Regions from separate parts of the Planifilum fulgidum genome, predicted to be linked through region 1. Evidence: riboswitches for the same ligand, from Rfam matches in the RefSeq annotation. Region 1 holds a riboswitch; each other region holds the start of a gene.
What was found. Region 1 has a riboswitch for S-adenosylmethionine ahead of BM063_RS05255 (homoserine dehydrogenase). Riboswitches for the same ligand answer to the same signal wherever they lie in the genome.
Positions count from the first base shown of each region.

Region 2: linked by a shared signal. The riboswitch ahead of BM063_RS13215 (MetQ/NlpA family ABC transporter substrate-binding protein) and the one ahead of BM063_RS05255 (homoserine dehydrogenase) in region 1 are both predicted to bind S-adenosylmethionine.
Region 3: linked by a shared signal. The riboswitch ahead of metH (methionine synthase) and the one ahead of BM063_RS05255 (homoserine dehydrogenase) in region 1 are both predicted to bind S-adenosylmethionine.
Region 4: linked by a shared signal. The riboswitch ahead of metX (homoserine O-acetyltransferase MetX) and the one ahead of BM063_RS05255 (homoserine dehydrogenase) in region 1 are both predicted to bind S-adenosylmethionine.

Region 1 is NZ_FOOK01000006.1:101,775-106,663, forward strand. It holds gene rlmD (23S rRNA (uracil(1939)-C(5))-methyltransferase RlmD) at 1-190, opposite strand, end outside; gene BM063_RS05255 (homoserine dehydrogenase) at 274-1,587, opposite strand; SAM riboswitch class I at 1,675-1,806, opposite strand; gene BM063_RS05260 (small, acid-soluble spore protein, alpha/beta type) at 1,972-2,259, opposite strand; gene BM063_RS05265 (superoxide dismutase) at 2,364-2,981, opposite strand; gene BM063_RS05270 (HAD family hydrolase) at 3,102-4,229, opposite strand; gene BM063_RS05275 (DeoR/GlpR family DNA-binding transcription regulator) at 4,481-4,889, shown strand, end outside.
Region 2 is NZ_FOOK01000026.1:33,961-38,849, forward strand. It holds gene gcvPA (aminomethyl-transferring glycine dehydrogenase subunit GcvPA) at 1-466, shown strand, start outside; gene gcvPB (aminomethyl-transferring glycine dehydrogenase subunit GcvPB) at 463-1,932, shown strand; gene BM063_RS13210 (ferritin-like domain-containing protein) at 2,075-2,530, opposite strand; SAM riboswitch class I at 3,301-3,415, shown strand; gene BM063_RS13215 (MetQ/NlpA family ABC transporter substrate-binding protein) at 3,560-4,372, shown strand; gene BM063_RS13220 (methionine ABC transporter ATP-binding protein) at 4,408-4,889, shown strand, end outside.
Region 3 is NZ_FOOK01000019.1:10,821-15,709, reverse strand. It holds gene metH (methionine synthase) at 1-3,222, opposite strand, end outside; SAM riboswitch class I at 3,292-3,402, opposite strand; gene BM063_RS10980 (VOC family protein) at 3,553-3,972, opposite strand; gene BM063_RS10975 (AIM24 family protein) at 4,044-4,760, opposite strand.
Region 4 is NZ_FOOK01000007.1:97,070-101,958, forward strand. It holds gene BM063_RS05960 (ABC transporter permease) at 1-656, shown strand, start outside; gene BM063_RS05965 (ABC transporter permease) at 658-1,578, shown strand; gene BM063_RS05970 (ABC transporter ATP-binding protein) at 1,591-2,607, shown strand; SAM riboswitch class I at 2,735-2,878, shown strand; gene metX (homoserine O-acetyltransferase MetX) at 2,964-4,079, shown strand; gene BM063_RS05980 (succinate dehydrogenase cytochrome b558 subunit) at 4,257-4,889, shown strand, end outside.

The DNA.
Region 1 (4,889 bases):
GGGCCCGGGCATACTGCCGCTCCTCTTCGAACACCCTGGCCAACACCGTCTCTCCGGGAATCGCCCCCTCGACGAACACCACCTTTTTTTGAAAGTATCCGATCCCTTCCCCGTTGATCCCCATCCGGCGGATCGGAAGGCGGATCACCCGCCCTTCGGCCAGTCGCGCAGATTGTTCGGCTTTGTTCATCTTTTCCGTTCCCTTCCCTGCCGTTTTCCCGCAAAAAAAGCCTGTGCGGCCATCATACCACACAGGCAGTCCCTTTTCCCACCTCACTGAGCCGAACTGATTTTTTCCTCCCGTTCTTCGCCGACGGGCTCCGGCATCCCCAGCAGGGGGCGAAAGACGACCCTTTCCGCCTCCAACCCCAGTTCCTCCGTCAATTTCTCCTCCAGGGACGGATCCCAGCGGCGCAAAATCAACGCCAGCGCGCCCCGTTCGGCCCCCGGCAGCCAGGCGACATCCACGGCCGAGGTCCCGAACCGTTTCAACCGCTCCTTCACTTGGTGAGAGATGTCGGAGCCGAGGCGGTCCTTCGTCTCGATGAAGGCGAAGCGGGCTCCCCCCTCCTCCCAGACGGGGAGAACCAGGGGTCGTCGGTAGGGAAGCGGCCGGGGAAGGGGGAGGCGGAACAGGTTGCAAAGGTCCTCCACCATGGCGCTGGCGGTGGGTTGCTCTCCCGCCCCCTGTCCGACCAGCGTCACGTCCTGAACCGTGTCCGCTTCGACATGGATGGCATTGTAGACGCCGTTGATGCCGGCCAAGGGATGGGACAGGGGGACCAGGGTGGGCCCCACCTGCAGGGCGACGGGCCCTTCTTCCCCGAACTGCTCCGCCTTGGCCAGCAGTTTGATCTTGTACCCCAACCGGTGGGCCAACTCCAACTCCTCGGGGGAAATGTCGGTGATGCCCCGCCGGGCGATCTCGTCGACGGACACCACGGCCCCGAAGGCGAGACGGCTGAGAATCGCCAGTTTGTGGGCGGCATCCAATCCTTCCACATCGGCGGTGGGATCGGCCTCCGCATAGCCCCGCCGCTGGGCCTCCGCCAGCACTTCCTCAAAGGGGCGCTGGTGTTCCCCCATCTGCGTCAAAATGAAGTTGGTGGTTCCGTTCAAGATTCCGGATACGCGCATGATCCGGTTCGCCTTCAGAAAATGCTGCAGGGTCCCCAGCACCGGAATCCCGCCGCCGACACTGGCTTCATACAAAAGCTGAACCCCGTGCTCCCGGGCCAGTTTCTCCAATTCCGCGCCGTGTTTGGCGATCAGTTCCTTGTTGGCCGTCACCACGTGGCATCGGGTGCGGATGGCCCGTTCGATGTAAGTTCGGGCAGGTTCCACCCCGCCCATCGCTTCCATGACCACGTCGACCCCTGTCGCCATGATCTCCTCGAACCGGGTAGTGAGCAGGTGCTGCACTCCGTCCACTTTTCGCTTCTTGTTCGGATCGCGAACCAGGATGTGCTTCACTTCGAACAGGAGTCCGGTTCGGCGCGCAATCACATCCTGATTGCTCTGGAGCATTTTGTACACGCCGGTTCCCACGGTCCCCAGTCCCAACAGGGCCACATCGATCCGGTCCACTCCGCTTCCCTCCCTGTGCACATTGGATAAAATGAAAACCCTCTTCGAATAAGAAGAGGGTATGTAGCCGCATCATCCATACCCCGCTCCTTATCTCTCAGCGCCCCCGGCACTGCAGGAATTGGCACCTTTGCCCCGTTCAAGGCGCCACCCCGAGGGGTGACGGGGCAAGGTTGCCGGGCTTCATCGGGCCAGTCCCTCCGCCTCTCTGGATAACGAGTCGGGTCAAGCTATGCAATTTAATTAGTCCTTATTATCGTACAACGTTCCCCCTTTGTCAAATCTTTTTTTTGTCCAAAACGATTTTTTCTATTTGAACGGTTCCGCCTCCTTTTCGCAGGCGGCGTGCAAGGAAACGGCCCGGATGCCGGGCCGTCGAAAACCTCAGGGGCGCCTCTGGCGAGCCAGCGCTTCCTCCGCTCTTTTCACCATCTCCTTCACCATGCGGCCGCCGATGGCACCGCCGATTTTGCCGGCCTCGGCGGCGGTCAGATCGCCGTTGTCTTCCGGTTTCAAGGGTACGCCCAACCGGCGGGCCACTTCGAACTTGACCTGTTCGGGATGTATCGGGCCCGTTCCCAGCTCCCGGCTCATCACCTGAGCCTTCAGCCGCTCCATTTCTCCGCGGGCCCGGGGCACCAGCAGCCGGTTGCGGCGACGCCTGCGCGCCATCTCACCACCCCCTGGGCTTAGTGTGTCCAGCCTCCGGGCTCTCTTACACCGGCACAAAAAAACCTCCGGCCGAAACCGGAGGTCAAGGGCCCGGGATTTTCCCCTCATCCGCGGGCGTTCAGGTAGCGTTTGTTCACTTCTTCCCAGTTCACCACATTCCACCAGGCCTTCACATAATCGGGCCGCTTGTTTTGGTATTTCAGGTAATAGGCATGCTCCCAAACGTCGAGGCCCAAAATCGGTTGGTCGCCGTCCATCAGCGGGTTGTCCTGGTTCGGGGTGCTGGTTACGGCCAGTTTCCCGTCGGATTTCACAACCAGCCAGGCCCAGCCGCTGCCGAAGCGGGTGAGGGCCGCCTTGGTGAATTCCTCCTGGAACTTTTCGAAGCTGCCGAAGGTTTGGTTGATCGCGTCGGCCAGCTCCCCGGTCGGTTGACCGCCGCCGTTGGGGCTCATGATTTGCCAGAAGAGGGTGTGGTTATAGTGGCCGCCCCCGTTGTTGCGAACCGCGGTGCGGATCGATTCCGGCACCTCGTTGAGGTTGCGCAACAGATCTTCCAGCGATTTTTCGGCCAAAGCGGAATGACCTTCCAGCGCGGCGTTCAGGTTGTTCACGTAGGTGGCATGGTGACGGCCGTGATGGATCTCCATCGTCCGGGCATCGATGTGCGGTTCCAGCGCATTGGCGGGATAAGGCAGCGCGGGCAATTCAAACTTTGCCATACACGTGATCCCTCCGTTATGTAGATTTGGTTCAACAGGATGGCCTGCTGCAAAGTGTCCAATCACCTATTATTATGACCCAAAATCCGGGATATGGTCAATTTTTTTTCGCGGAAAGTTTCAGAAGATCGCATCCGGCAACCGGGTCACGTCCTCCAGGATGTAATCGGCGCCCAATTCCTCAAATTTCGGCCTCGCCTTTTCCCCGGTCAATCCCGTCAAGGTGGCGGCGAAACGGCATCCCATCCGGCGCGCCGCCAACAGATCGGCGACGGAATCGCCGACGATCAGCACCTCTTCGGCCCCCGGAAGCGGAAAATCGGCGTCAAGACACGCTTCATCCGGCGCCTTCAGGCCCAAATAGCCCTTCACATAGGTGAAGGGATGCGGCTTGCCCAGCGGAGCCCGATCGGGGTGGGACTCCTCCGCCCGAACCACCTCGCTGGCGGTGACGATCCGTTCCGGTTCGAAGGCATCCAGCAAACCCAGCGACCGGAGGGGCACCTCCGTCTCCAGGCGGGGGCGTCCCGTCCCGATCCCCAGGACGATGCCCCGGTCGCGCAGGCGGCGCAATGTCCTTTGGATCGCCTCCTTCGGGGCCAGGGGAATCTCCTGGTGAAGAAACCCCGGCTTTCCCGGCGTCCGGGGCTTGCTTCCCTCGACCCTCCGATACAAATCCTCGCCGAGATACCACTCCTGAAACGCCGATCTCCCCAGTTCCCACAGGGCGCTGTTTCGGGAAAAAACCGGCTTTTGAACGTCCAGCCAATCCTCCGCGAGCCGGTTGAGATGGAGGAGAATTTCGTGCTTTTCCGCCCGGGAAGAGGAAAAGGCGGGAATGAAGCCTTCGTAGGAAGGGCGGAAATCGATCCCGGCCTCCCGGACCACCCGGCCCAGCCCCTTCAACCGTTCCGCGTCGATCGGCTCCTCGAGCCAACTCCGGCTCCAGCCGGGCCGGATCTCCTCCAGCCGGCGGAGAAGGGACAAAAGCTGGCAGGAAAAGGTGAGAAACACCATGTCCCAGTTGGAGTTGATGCCCCGGGCCTTCAGCCAGTCCAGCACCCGGTCCTCGGCAAACACCTCCCGCCGGACCCGGCGGATGGTCCCCTCGTCGGGTTCCGGTGTGAAGTTTTCCCCGGACAATCCCAAATATTCCGGGTGGTGCAACATCTCCCACACGGTCAGGGCCGATGCGTCAAAACAGCGCTCCTCGCTGAGAAACACCCCGTCCACGTCAAACAAGATCATCCTGTACAAGTGCCGTTCCCCCCGTCATCAGCCTTTCCCTGAAACATTTCTTAATACTTTACCAGAACGGCGGAGAAAATCATAGGGGCCGTCGGCGCGCGCCCCTTCTCCCCAAAAAATGGATGAAAAAAACCGTTGACGAAATTTTTTCAAAGAGATATAGTGAATATCACAAAAAGAATCACTTCAGAACACTATATAACACATGATATGTTCATTTCTGTTCATAATCAAAGGAGCGAAACCGGTCCATGTTGTCCGCCGAGCGAAGACGATTGATCCTGAAACAGATTGAGACGGAGGGTTCCGCCCAGATCAACCAATTGGCCGAGCGGTTCGGCGTGTCCGCGATGACCATCCGGCGGGATCTGGATGTGCTGGAGGCGGAACGAAGAATCGTCCGTACCCGCGGAGGAGCCATGCTGCGGGAAGATCCCCGGCGCGAGTTTCCCCACCGGTGGAAAGATGAGAGAAATCAGCCGGCCAAGGAAGCGATCGCCCGCCGGGCCGTCGCTCTGATCGGGTCGGGACAAAGCGTCATCCTCGATGCCGGTTCGACCAACTTGCGGCTGGCCCGGCAGATGACTTCCCTCCAAGACGTCATGCTGATCACGAACGATTTGAAAATCGCCTTGGAATTGGGCGACGTCGAAAGCCTTC
Region 2 (4,889 bases), on a different contig from region 1:
GATCGTGGGACAGACCACCGACGAGGAGGGCGTGCGGGGCTTCGTGTTGACGCTCCAGGCCCGGGAACAGCACATCCGCCGGGAAAAAGCCACTTCCAACATCTGCTCCAACCAGGCCCTCAATGCCCTGGCCGCGGCGGTGGCCATGTCGGCCCTGGGGAAACAAGGGATCCGGGACATGGCCCGGCTCAACCTGCAAAAGGCCCATTACGCCCGGAAGCGGCTGGCGCAGATCCCCAAGGTGCAGCCTTTGTTCGACCAACCTTTCTTCAACGAATTTGCGGTGAAGCTCTCCCGTCCGGTGGGGGAAGTGAACCGCGGGCTGCTTCAACAGGGGATCATCGGCGGCTACGACCTGGGGAGGGATTACCCGGAACTGGCCGGATCCATGCTGTTGGCCGTCACGGAAGTGCGGACCAGAGGCGAGATCGAGCAACTGGCCGAAGCATTGGAGGGATTGCTGTGAACCCGGGGAAAAAGTTGATTTTTGAGCTCAGCAAGCCGGGACGCGTCGCCTACAGTCTTCCGGAGCCGGATGTTCCTGCGATCGAACCGGAGGAGGTGCTCCCCGAGGAACTGCTTCGCGATGAGCCACCCGAGCTGCCGGAGGTGTCCGAACCGGACCTTGTGCGCCACTACATCGAACTGTCCCGCCGCAATTACGGGGTGGACAACGGTTTCTACCCCCTCGGCTCCTGCACGATGAAGTACAATCCCAAAGTGCACGAGGACGTGGCCCGGCTCCCCGGCTTTGCGCGGATCCATCCGTACCAGCCGGAGGAGACGGTTCAGGGCGCCCTGCAGCTGATGTATGAACTGCAGCAATATCTGGCGGAGATCACCGGGATGGACCGGGTCACCCTGCAGCCCGCCGCCGGCGCCCAGGGCGAGTGGACCGGCCTGATGATGATCCGGGCCTATCACGAAAGCCGCGGCGACACGGGGAGGAACAAGGTGATCGTTCCCGACTCGGCCCATGGAACCAACCCGGCCAGCGCCACCGTCGCCGGGTTTCAGACCGTCACCGTCCCCTCCGACGAAAGGGGACTCGTCGATGTGGAGGCGCTGCGGGCGGCGGTGGGGGAGGATACGGCGGCCCTCATGCTGACCAATCCCAACACCCTGGGGCTGTTTGAAAGGGAAATCCAGGAGATCGCCGATATCGTGCACCAGGCCGGCGGGCTCCTCTATTATGACGGGGCCAACGCCAACGCCATCCTGGGCATCGCCCGCCCCGGGGACATGGGGTTTGACGTGGTCCACCTCAACCTGCACAAAACCTTCACCACCCCCCACGGAGGGGGCGGTCCGGGTGCCGGGCCGGTGGGCGTCAAGAAGGAACTGGCTCCGTTCCTGCCCGTTCCCGTCGTGGAAAAGGGAGAAGACGGATATTATTTGAAGGAGGATCTGCCGCAATCCATCGGGCGGGTGAAGGGGTTTTACGGCAACTTCGGCATATTGGTACGGGCTTATGCCTACATCCGCACGATGGGGCCGGACGGCCTGCGCCGGGTGTCGGAAAACGCCGTCCTCAACGCCAACTATGTGATGCGGAAGCTGGCCCCGTACTTTGACCTGCCGTATCCGCAGCACTGCAAGCACGAGTTTGTGCTCTCGGGCAAGCGGCAGAAGAAGCTGGGCGTGCGGACCCTGGACATGGCCAAGCGGCTTCTGGATTTCGGCATCCATCCGCCGACGATCTACTTCCCGCTGATTGTCGAGGAATGCCTGATGATCGAGCCCACGGAGACGGAAAGCAAGGAAACCCTCGACCGCTTCATCGACGCGATGATCCAGATCGCCCGGGAAGCGGAGGAAAACCCGGAACGGGTTCAGGAGGCGCCCACCGCCACGGTGGTGAAGCGCCTGGACGAGGTGACCGCCGCCCGGAAACCGGTGTTGCGCTGGGAGAAGAACGAGAAGGCGCAGTGACCTTGTATTCTGATCGCAACAAGGGACCCCGACCGTTTTCGGTCGGGGTCCGGTGTTTTGAAGGCTTTTCGTCGTGCGATCTGCCCGGGCGGATCAATCCTGTCCGCCCGGCATCCCGCCCTGACCGGGATGGGCGGGATGTTTACGGATCTTTGCAGCACAATTTGGTCAGGAAATAGTTGAAAGTGACGGCGTGCTGCTGTTCATCCAGAGCGGCGCGCCTGAAGGTCCGCCGGATGTGGGGATCGAAGGCCCTGTCGGAGATGTCGAGGTAGAAATCCACCGTTTCCAGTTCATCCTCGATGGAAAACTTCAGTCCCTGCCGATAATTCTCGGGAAGGGATCCCTTCGTCACCATCGGCTTGTGTCCGGTGAGTTTTTTGTAGATCCTGAGAAACCGTTTGTAGTGCTTGATTTCATCCCTGCGGATTTCCCGTATGCTGGTCCGTTCCTTTTCCGTCGGCGCCAGCCGGGCCAACGCTTCGTAATAGCCGATGGCCTGATATTCCCCGTTGATCGCTTTCGCGATGTCGGCGATGAGCCGGTTGATCGGTTCCGAACTGCTGGAGTCGGTGCCGGGGCAATAAAAGGCATTCATCCGCGACCCTCCCAGGAAACTGAGGCTAAATGCTCATTTCACCATATGGTTGCGTGTCCCGATGGGTGCGCCCATTTTGGGGGAAAGCCCCTTCCGCCAAGGGGGGGTATGGAGGCAAGAAAAAAGACGCGGTTGTCGAGGCCGCCGTTGATGCGGCGCCGTCGGGAGGCAATCCCCTCCCCGTCGCCCTGGAGGCGGACGGTTTCGCGGGGTGGAGAGGCCGTGCGTTTCGGGATGAAGATCTCGCCGCCGGACCATCCGACCCCCGGCACCTGTCGCGGAAGCCATTGGAGCGCTTCTTGCGGGGCTTGTTTCGGCGAAGACGATCCATATGAAACGCATCGAAAATTCTCTCGTTTCGGATTTCTTCCCAGCGTCATTTGAGTGATGCGGGCATGATTCGCCTTGGGACCGCCTGTTTTCGGTCACAGCCAACAATGCAGCCGGAATGCCGGCAGGCCGAAGCGCCGGACTTTCACCAAAGGCGGCGATGAATAATCGGTTGACGATCGTGGTCAGGAGTCTCGATCATCCCGGCACTCTTGGTGCTGCAGCCGGGTTGCATCCCATATTGCAACCCATTGCCGGCTTGCATGCGCCGATCATGGCGGTCGTTAGAATCTCCCCTGTGTCTGCCATTGGGTCGGAAAGATATCCGGTCCCAGATGCACGTCCGGCTGACCGTTGAAAAAAGTTGACGCCGCGCCTCGGTTTTCCTATAATAAATCCAAACAATTCTTATGTGAATAACATGTGAATATGGCGCTGCGCTCTTATCCAGAGTAGGCGGAGGGACTGGCCCGATGAAGCCCGGCAACCTTCTTGCGCTGAGCGGGAAAGGTGCTAATTCCTGCAAAACGGTGAATCCGTTTTGAGAGATAAGAGAGGCGGGAAGAAGATGGTCGTTGCATGCCTCTCTGTCTTTCAGAGGGGCATTTTTCATGGTTTTTTCGGGTGCGACCCCCCGCCCGGGCGTTGTCATAATTCCTGTTATTCTCATCAAAATACTAAGAAAAGGATGGATGACCCGTGAGAAATTTCGTCCAGTCGGTACTGATCAGTGTCCTTTTGCTTGCGGCGGTCGGCTGCGGCACCGATGCCGATGCCGGAAAACCGTTGGACGCGCATCGGTTGGTGGTCGGGGTTACGGCAGGTCCCCATGAACAGATCATGGAAAAGGTCAAAGAGGTGGCGGCCAAGGACGGATTGGACATCGACATCAAGGTGTTCAACGATTATCCGATGGTGAACATCGCCCTTGCGGAGGGGGAACTCGATGTCAATTCCTTTCAGCATGAGCCCTACCTGGAGCAAATGAAAAAGGACAAGAATCTGGACCTGGTGGCGGTTGCCGATACCGTCAACTTTCCGATGGGGATTTACTCCAACAGGATCAAGGACTTGAAGCAGCTGAAAAAAGGAGACAAAATCGGTCTGCCCAATGACCCGACCAACGGGACGCGCGCGCTGCTCCTGTTTGAACAGGCCGGGCTGATCAAGTTAAAGAAAGGCATCGGCATCCAAGCGACGGTGAAAGACATCGTGGAAAACCCGTTGGACCTGGAGTTGGTCGAACTGGAGGCGGCGCAGATTCCCCGCCAGCTGGATGAATTTGCCGCCGCCGCGATCAATACCAACTTTGCCGTCGAACACGGTTTGTTGCCCACCCGCGACGCCATTTTTATGGAGCCGAAGGATTCCCCCTGGGTGAATGTGCTGGCGGTGCGGACGGAGAACAAGGATGATCCGGTGATCCAGAAGCTGATCAAGGCCTACCATTCGGAAGAGGTGAAGCGTTTCGTGGAAGAGACCTTTAAAGGTTCCGTGGTTCCTTCCTGGTAACCGGAAAAATGCCGCTCTTGAAAAGGGGGAGGACGATGATCCGGCTGATCAACGTGTCAAAAACCTTTGTCACAAAAAAGGGGAAAGTGGAGGCACTCAAAAATGTTTCCCTCGAACTGAAAAAGGGGGAGATCTTCGGCGTGATCGGGCACAGCGGGGCCGGGAAGAGCACGTTGATCCGCTGCATTAATTTGCTGGAGCGTCCCACGTCCGGAACGGTGCTGTGGAACGGGGTTGATTTGATGTCTCTGTCGCCCAAACAGCTGAGGGATGCCCGGCGGAAGATCGGGATGATCTTCCAGGGGTTTCACCTGCTGAAAACGGCAACGGTTTATGAAAATATTGCGATTCCACTGAAACTTTCGGGAGTGTCGAAGAAGAACATCAAGGAGCGGGTGGAAAAATATTTGGATGTCGTCGGATTGAAGGACAAGCGCGATGATTATCCGAGCCAGTTGTCGGGCGGACAGAAACAGCGGGTGGCGATTGCCAGGGCGCTGGCGCATGAGCCGGAGGT
Region 3 (4,889 bases), on a different contig from region 1:
CGGATCCGGAAATCCCCACCGTTCCCGCATGATCTGATGGAGCCGTTCGGCGAAGGCCTCCGCCAATTCCAGGGCCGCCGCCTGAAGCAGGTGGGACCGGAAGTAATCGCCGCGCTCCTTCCAACGCTCGGCCCGCTCCCGGATCCCCGCACCCGCCGTCACCACCAGGAAGCCCACCGCATCCATTTCCCCGGACCCGACCGGTCGGAGAAAGTCCGCCAGACAGAGGTACGGCTCCTTTTTCTGCCGGGGGAACGAAAACCGTTCCAGCACCCGCGCCGGCTCCCGGGGATCATAGATGAGGATGTCGTTCCCTTCCCCCTGGGCGGGGAAAAAGCGGTACATCCCCCGGGGCCGGATCCAGCCCTTTTCCTGGGCTTCCGAAAGGAAGGCGTCCACTTCTTCCTTCAGCCGGAGGGCTTTCCGGTCTCCCTTGGCAAGGAGCTTTTCCACGTCGCCCCGGAGGCCCAGGTGCTTGCCCAGAAGCATCTGTTCGTTCAGATAGGGGCGAAGATGATCGATGGAAACCTCCCGCAGGATGTGCCGCTCAAAATCCGGCGGTTCGAACACCGGGACGTCCCGCCGGACGGAAGAGCGTCCCTCCGCCCCGAAAGCGGTCGGGCCGCCGCTTCCTCCGCCGGTGCGCCCCGAGGCGCGCTCCCGCCTCCTCCCGAGCTCGCCCGCCAGCTTTAGCCGCTCCTCGCCGTCCATCAACCGGTTGGCAAGCTCCAAGCCCTCCATCGCGTCCTTGGCGTAGAGGACGATCCCGGAATATTCCGGGGCGATTTTCGTCTCCGTGAACTTGCGGGTGAGGGCGGCCCCGCCAACCAGGATGGGAACCTCGATGCCCGCCGCCTTCAGATCCTGGGCCGTCACCACCATCTGCTGGGCCGACTTGACCAGGAGTCCGGAGAGGCCGATGGCGTCCGGTTTCTCCCGGCGGCAGGCCTCGATCAACTGCTCCGGAGCCACCTTGATCCCGAGATTGACCACCTCGTAACCGTTGTTGGACAAGATGATGTCCACGAGATTTTTTCCGATGTCGTGGACATCCCCCTTCACCGTGGCCAGGAGAATCTTTCCCCTCGAATGGGTGTCCGCCTTTTCCATGTGGGGTTCCAGGAAGGATACGGCCGCCTTCATCACCTCGGCGCTCTGCAGCACCTCGGCGACGATCAATTGGTTGTCGTTGAAGAGGCGGCCCACCTCGTCCATCCCCTTCATCAACGGCCCGTTGATGATCTCCAGGGGATCGTACCGGCCCAGCGCCTCCTTCAGATCATCGAACAGCCCGTCCTTGGAACCCTCCACCACATACCGGGCCAACCGCTCCTCCAGGGGAAGGCGGTGCGCCGGCTCCGCCTTCTCCTCTTTCTTCCGCCGGTAGAATTGGGTGAATTCGCCTAATACCGCCTCGTAGTTTTCCCGGGTTGTCCCGAAAAGGAGCCTCTCGGCGAGCCGCACTTCCTCCGGGGGGATCGACGCGTAGCGCTTCAGCCTCTCCGTATTGACGATGGCATAATCCAACCCCGCCTTCGTGGCGTGGTAGAGAAAGACGGCGTTCAGCACCTCCCGGCCCGCGGGAGGCAAGCCGAAGGAAACGTTGGAAATGCCCAGGATGGTGGCGGAGCGGGGAAAAGCTTCTTTGATCAGCCGGATGGCCTCCACCGTCTCCCGGGCGGAGCCGATGTAGGCTTCGTCACCGGTTCCCACCGGAAACACCAAAGGATCGAAGATGATGTCCTCGGGCGCCACCTTGTATTTCTCCGTCAACAATTCGTAAGAACGGCGGGCCACCGCCAGTTTCCGCTCCCGATCGACGGCCATCCCCCCTTCGTCGATCGTCCCGACGACCACCGCCGCCCCATACCGGCGCAGGAGGGGAACCACCGCGGCGAAGCGCTCTTCCCCCTCTTCCAAATTGATCGAATTGATGATCGCCTTCCCCTGGGAATGGGTGAGGGCCCGTTCCACCACCGCCGGATCCGTGGAATCGATCATCAGGGGGACTTTCACCCTTTTCACCGCATGTTCGAGAAACCGTTCCATGTCTTCCAGCTCGTCCCGGTCCGGATCGGCCAGGCAGACGTCGATGATCTGGGCGCCGCCCTTCACCTGCCGGCGGGCGATCTCCGCCGCCTCCTCATACCGGCCGGCGGCGATCAGCTCCCGAAATTGGCGCGATCCGATCACGTTGGTCCGTTCGCCGACGAGGAGGGGGCGGCTCTTCTCCTCCAGGAAGACCGCCTCCACCCCCGAAACCCCCGGCGGATGGGATGAAACCGGCCGCCTGGGCCTCTTCCCCCGCAGGGCCTCCGCCAGGGCGCGGATGTGCCCCGGCGTCGTCCCGCAGCAGCCCCCGGCGATGTTGAGCCAACCGGCATCGGCGAAAGCGGCCATCTTCGCCGCCAGCGACGAAGGCGTCTCGTGATACCGCCCCTCTTCGTCCGGCAAACCCGCGTTGGGGTAACAACTGACCGCGCACCGGGCCAGCCCGGACAGGGTCCGGAGATGATCCCGCATGAACTCCGGACCGGTGGCGCAATTGAGGCCGACGGCCACCGGCCGCAAGTGCTCCACCGACAGATAAAAGGCTTCGATGTTTTGACCGGCCAGCATCGTTCCCATCGGTTCGATCGTCCCGGAAATGAGGAGGGGCACCTCCTTCCCCAATTCCTCGAAGGCCCGGCGAATCCCGATGCCCCCCGCCTTCACGTTGAGGGTGTCCTGGGCCGTCTCCAAAAGCAGCGCGTCCACGCCTCCCAGAAGCAATCCCCGGGCCTGCTCCCGGTAAGCGTCGACCAGCTGTTCAAAGGTGACGCCGCCGGTCAGGGAAAGGGTCTTGGTCGTCGGCCCCATCGCGCCCAGGACGAAGCGGGGCTGCTCCGGCGTCGACCACCGGCGGGCGGCATCCACCGCCAGCCGGGCCGCCCTCCGGTTGATCTCCTCCGCCCGCTCCCCGAGTCCGTACTCCTCCAGCACAATCCGCGTCGCCCCGAAGGTGTTGGTTTCGATCAGATCCGCCCCGGCCTCCAGGTAAGCCTCGTGAATCCTTCGGATCAGGTCCGGCCGGGTCAAATTGAGCGCCTCGTTGCATCCCTCCAGCGCCTCCCCGCCGAAATCGCCGGCGGAAAGTCCCGCCTGCTGGAGCATCGTGCCCATCGCGCCGTCCAGGATCAGGATTTTCTCCTCCATGCGTCGAACCAAGGGGTGCTTCTCCATCGGCCATCATCCTTTGCAAAAAAATAACCTTCCATCTCTGACGGATGAAAGGTTGGGCGAAGGTCCACACTCTCATCTCCCAGAGATAGACTCTCTGCAGGAATTGGCACCACATCGGAATCCCTTCCGATAGGTTGCCGGGCTTCATCGGGCCAGTCCCTCCGCCTCTCTCGATAAGAGCGCTCTCAAATATGAAGTTGTCCGTTCTCCCGAAGCGGGGCGCTTTCCTTCCCGCAGCTGTTTCTGTTCATGATAATCAATCGGGCCCGGGACTGTCAATACGCTGTCAAAATCGACGGGGCGGTTGTGGCAGGCGCCCTCACCCGGTTCTTATCCGCTCACCTCCTCCTGGAAAAGCATGATGAGGTTGCCGCAGGTGTCATCGATGACGGCTTGGTACCCCCCTTCGGTTTTGACGGGTTCCACGGCGAAGGTGACCCCCCGTTTCTTCAGCCGCTCGCACTCCTTCTGCAGATTCTCCACATAAAACACGGTGCAAGGGATTCCCGCCTCGTAGAGAGTTCTCTGGAACACCGCGGCGGCGGGCCGGCCGTTGATTTGGACGGCGGGATTCCAGTTCGGTTCCAGCAGCAATTCGAGATCGTCGGGCCCTTCGGGTGAAACCACCGTCAGCCACCGGGCCCCTCCCGCCGGAAGGTCCCGTTTCTTCACAAAGCCCAAAACCTCCGTGTAAAACCGAAGGGCCTTCTCCTGGTCGTCCACAAAAACGCTGGTCACTTTGATTCTCATCCATGATCCTCCCTTGCCGGGTTTGGCTCCACAGCCCCTTTCCATTATTCCCCCGTTCCGGCCGGCCGTTTTCACCGAACGTCCTTGGTGGGGGCGACCCACACCTCGCCGGTACCGGAAAAGTGATAAGTGAGGGAATCCTTTTCCTTGCCGGTCACACTGAGCTGGACGGCCCCCCGCCGCAGAAAGGCATAGGCGCCTTCCAGCTGCATTTTTTCCCCGGCCATGGGCAGGCACATGATCTCCTGCGGAGAAACGGGCAACCGGAGCACACAGGCGCCGGTGCCGGACAGTTTCACCTGCAGGAGTTCTTTCTCCTCTTTTTCGTCCGAAGCGGGAAGCTTGATCCGGACGGGGCTGACGCCGACCGTCGTGTCACAGGCGACAAACACGTCTTCGTCGACGACAATCTCCTCCCGCTCCAACCAGAGAAGCTGATAGTGATGATAGGACGGTTTCAGATAGATTTCGCCCTCCCCGCTGTAGACGGGAAGCATGAGGGGCTGCTTCACCAGCGATTCATTCGCCAAGATTCCGGTCATCGCCTTCCGCAGGATTTCGGAGGCGGTCCCTCCTTCCCCCGGTTTGGTCTTCACGGCGAGGTTTCCCTTGAAAAACTGGAGCGCCCCCTCCGCAGACCGGGCCTCCCCTTCATTCAGAACAATCCGAATTTGACGCAAAGGGGTCCCGCTTTTCTTCACTTCCTTGTACTCGAGGATCTCAAATCGGCTTCCCTCGATTCCCTCCATGAGATCGACGACAGCGAACAACCGGTCGTTGGAATACACGCTGTACAACGCTCTCAGTCCCCTTCCCCTGCACTGCTCCCCTCATCCACCTCCATTTTACCGGATGGACGGCGCCAAGACGACAAGCCGCGGCGCTTTTTTGCCGGATTTGAGAGGCGGAGGGCCATC
Region 4 (4,889 bases), on a different contig from region 1:
GGTTCCCCGCCTCCGCCCAGCTGGGCCTGGAGGCGATGGCTGTCGCCGTGCTGGCGGGACTGATCATGGGAATTATCGCCTCTATTCGCCACAATCGGCTGCCGGATTATACCGTCATGTTCCTGGCGGTGGTCGGGCTGGCCGTCCCCAGTTTCGTCCTTGCCCCTCTCTTTCAGAAGTATTTCGGTCTTGAGTGGAATCTTCTGCCGATCGCCGGGTGGGGTTCCTTCGAGGATACCATTCTGCCGGCCATTGCCCTGTCCTTCACCCCCTTGGCCCTCATGACCCGATTGATGCGTTCCAGCATGCTGGAGGTGATGAGCCAGGATTACATCCGCACCGCCCGCGCGAAGGGGCTGTCCCCGTCGAGGGTCATCACCCGGCACGCGATCCGCAATGCCATTCTGCCGGCGATCACCATCATCGGTCCCTTGGCGGTGGATATCATCACCGGCAGTTTCGTGATCGAGAAGATCTTTTCCATTCCGGGCATCGGAAAATATTTTGTGGAGAGCATATTCAACCGGGATTATTCGGTGATCATGGGCGTGACCATCTTCTATTCCGCGCTGCTTCTTCTGGTCAATCTGCTGGTGGACATCGCTTACACGTTGGTGGATCCGCGCATCAAGATCGGCGGAAGGGGGGCGAACTGACATGTCTTTGCCTGCAGAAGCTTTTGAACCGGCGCCGCGCCGCGAGGCGGAGGCGGAGGCGATTGCGCGCCCCAGCCTTACCTACTGGCAGGATGCCTGGTTGCGCTTGAAGAAGAACTGGTTGGCAATGGCGGGTCTCGTCATTCTCGTGCTCCTCGCCGTCATGGCCATTTTCGGCCCCTATATGGTGGATTATACCTATTATGAGCAAAACCTGGAAACCGGAAAGAACCTGGAACCCTCCAGTGAGCACTGGTTCGGGACCGACGATCTGGGCCGGGACATGTTCGTGCGCACCTGGTATGGCGCCCGCGTGTCGCTTCTGATCGGATTGGCGGCGGGATTGATCGATCTGATCATCGGCGTGCTCTACGGCGGCATTTCCGGCTACAAGGGCGGGCGAACCGATGAGATCATGATGCGGATCGTCGACGTCCTGTGGGGGCTTCCGTACTTGTTGACCGTGATTCTCCTGCTGGTCGTGATGGAGCCCGGCGTCCTGACGATCATCATCGCCCTGTCGATTACCGGCTGGCTGCGCATGGCCCGTCTGGTTAGGGGACAAGTGCTGCAGCTGAAGGAGCAGGAGTACGTGCTGGCCGCCCGGACCCTGGGGGCGAGCGGCCGGTGGATATTGTTCAAGCATCTGCTTCCCAACTCCTTGGGCCCGATTATTGTTCTTATCACCTACACCATTCCCAACGCCATCTTCGCCGAAGCGTTTCTGAGCTTCCTCGGGCTGGGGGTGCAGGCGCCCTTCGCCAGCTGGGGGACGATGATCGACGATTCGACGGCGGTGATTTTGTCGGGTGAGTGGTGGCGCCTCTTCTTCCCCGCCTTTTTCCTCAGCCTGACGCTGTTGGCCTTCAACATGCTCGGCGATGGCCTGAGGGATGCCCTGGATCCGAAAATGCGCAAGTAAAGGAGGGAGATCATGGCTCTTTTGGAAGTGGAGAATCTGCATGTGTCGTTTCAGACCTACGGGGGTGAAGTGCACGCGGTCCGCGGAGTCAGCTTCTCCCTCGAAAAGGGGGAAACCCTGGCCATCGTCGGCGAGTCGGGGAGCGGGAAGAGCGTCACCGCCCAGTCGATCATGCGCCTGATTCCGACGCCGCCGGGCATCATCAAGGAAGGGGAGATCCGCTTCGACGGAAAGGATCTGCTGACCCTGTCGGAAAAGGAGATGTTCGGCATTCGCGGTTCGGAGATCGGCATGATCTTCCAGGATCCGATGACCTCCCTCAACCCGACGATGACCGTGGGCAGGCAGATCATGGAAGGATTGATCTGGCACCAGGGGATCGACAAGCGGGCGGCCCGGGAACGGGCGATTGAGATGCTCCGCCTGGTGGGGATTCCGACGCCCGAAAAACGGGTGGATCAGTATCCCCACGAGTTCAGCGGGGGAATGCGGCAGCGGGCGATGATCGCCATAGCCATGGCCTGCAATCCGAAAATCCTCATCGCCGATGAACCCACCACCGCCCTGGATGTGACCATCCAGGCGCAGATCATGGAACTGATGAAGGAGCTGCAGGAGAAGACGGGAACGGCGATCATCCTGATCACCCACGATCTGGGCGTGGTGGCCGAAACCGCCCACAAGGTGGCCGTCATGTACGGCGGGAAAGTGGTGGAGTACGGAACGGTGGAGGAAATTTTCTACCGTCCCCGCCATCCCTACACCTGGGGATTGCTCAACTCCATGCCCCGGCTGGACATGGAGCGGGACACGGAGCTGCAGTCGATCCCGGGTTCGCCGCCGGACCTGTTCAAGCCCCCGCAGGGGTGCCCCTTCGCCGACCGCTGCCCTCATGCGATGAACATCTGCCATGAAATGATGCCGGAGAAGACCGAAGCGTCTTCCAGCCACGGCGTGTACTGCTGGCTGGAGCATCCTCAGGCTCCCCGCGTGGACCGGGGTCTGCGGGTGAACATCTCGGCCAAGTAGGTTCTGCGCTTAAGGGGACGGGAAAGGGGGGAGGAATCCCCCCCCCCCGGCCGTCCCCTTATCATCTGCCGCGGGTTGACACACCCTTTCAGATTGTCGTATCATAACAGAAAATTCAATAGGCGTCTTCTTATCGAGAGAGGCGGAGGGACTGGCCCGATGAAGCCCGGCAACCACCCCGCTCCCGTGCAGGGAACGGCCGGACCGAACGATCCGGACGAGGGGAAAGGTGCCAATTCCTGCAGGACCCTCGGGTCCTGAGAGATGAGAAGAGGCGGAACGGAATCCAACCCACTTAGTGGGTCCCGCGCCCTCTTCTGATCGAAGAGGGCGCTTGTTTTTCCGGAAGGGGGAGGATGGATGTGGCGACGACCGTCAACTGCCCGCAAAAGCTGACGGTTCCGATCGGTCCGTTGGATTTGGAATGCGGCCGCCGCCTTAAGCAGGTGGAGATCGCCGTGGAGACCGCCGGGACCCTGAGCGATTCCAGGGACAACGTAATCCTGGTGTGTCATGCGCTGACCGGTGATGCCCACGCCGTGGGGGATGCGGAACATCCCGGCTGGTGGGACGGATTGATCGGACCGGGCGGATATATCGATACCAACCGCTATTTTGTGATCACGACCAACGTTCTGGGCGGATGCGCCGGAAGCACGGGTCCTTCGTCGATCGATCCGGGGACGGGTCGTCCCTACGGGACCTCTTTTCCCGTGGTGACGATTCGTGATATGGTTCGCGCCCAGCGGCGCTGCCTGGAAAAAATGGGCATCTCCAAAATAACGGCGGTGATCGGCGGTTCGATGGGCGGGATGCAGGTGTTGGAATGGGGGATCATGTACCCCGAAGCGGTGGAGCGGATGATCCCGATCGCCACCTCCGTTGCCCTCTCTCCGATGGGAATTGCCTACAACGACATCGGCCGCCAAGCGATTTTGGCGGATCCCGAATGGAAGGGCGGAAATTATTATCCCGGGCCCGGCCCCCGAAGGGGTTTGGCCATCGCCCGGATGATGGGAATGATCACCTACCGGACCGAAACCCTTTTTGAGAAGCGGTTCAGCCGCCGGATCCAGGACGACGGACCCATCACCCGGCTGGATTCGATGTTCCAGGTGGAAAGCTACCTGCGTTATCAGGGGGAGAAGCTGGTCCGCCGCTTCGACGCGAACAGCTATCTCTATCTCCTGAAAGCGATGGATCTGCATGACATCGGCCGGGGACGCGGAGGGGTGGAGCGGGCGCTGTCCCGGATTCAGTCCGACGTGCTGGTGATCGGCATCCGGGAAGACATTCTGTTTCCGATCCGGGAACAGCGAAAAATCCATGCCCTGCTTCAGCGGCTGGGGAAAAGGTCCCGGTTGGAGGAAATTCAATCCCACTACGGCCATGACGCTTTCTTGGTCGAATTTGACCTGGTGGGGCCGCCCATTCGCCGTTTCCTGGGGGAAGGGAGGATGAGGTCTTCTTGACGCTCCCACACTGTGGGAGTACAATAGGGATGTATTAATTCATTATGTGAAACCCCTTTCCAAAAAGCGGTGAATCATTTTGATGAGGAATTTTATCTCTTTGCTGCCGTTTGTGCAGCTTTTTTGGAAAGCAGGGTAACATAAGGAGAAGCACTCAGGTTTATGGGGGGCCTGGCAATGAATCACTCCAGTTTTTTCAACCGTCGGCTGCACTCGCTGTTGGGTGTCATACCGGTGGGCTTTTTTTTGCTCGAGCATCTGTTGACGAACTATTACGCCACCCGGGGAGCTGACGCTTACCGCGAGCAGGTGGAGTGGCTGTGGGACATTCCCTTCCTGCTCTTTTTGGAGATCTTCTTCATTTTCCTTCCGCTTCTGTACCACGGGGTGTACGGATTGTATATCGCCTTCCAGGCGAAGAACAACGTGACCAATTTCGGTTATTTCCGAAACTTGATGTTCATGCTGCAGCGGGTGACCGGGGTGATCACCTTCATCTTTGTCGGTTGGCACGTCTGGGAAACCCGGATTTACGTCGCCCTGAACGACTTGAGCGCCCATGAAGTGGGATTGAGGATGAACGAAATTTTGTCCAACAATCTCACCTTCGCCCTGTATGTGATCGGAGTCATCGCCGCGGTTTTCCACTTCAGCAACGGCATGTGGTCCTTCCTGGTCAGCTGGGGCATCACCGTGGGACCCCGCGCCCAAGCCGTTTCCACCTGGGTGTGGGCCGTCGTTTTCGTCGTCGTGTCCTACATCGGCGTTCGGGCCCTGTTTGCCTTTGTTGACCCAGAATTCGTGACCCAG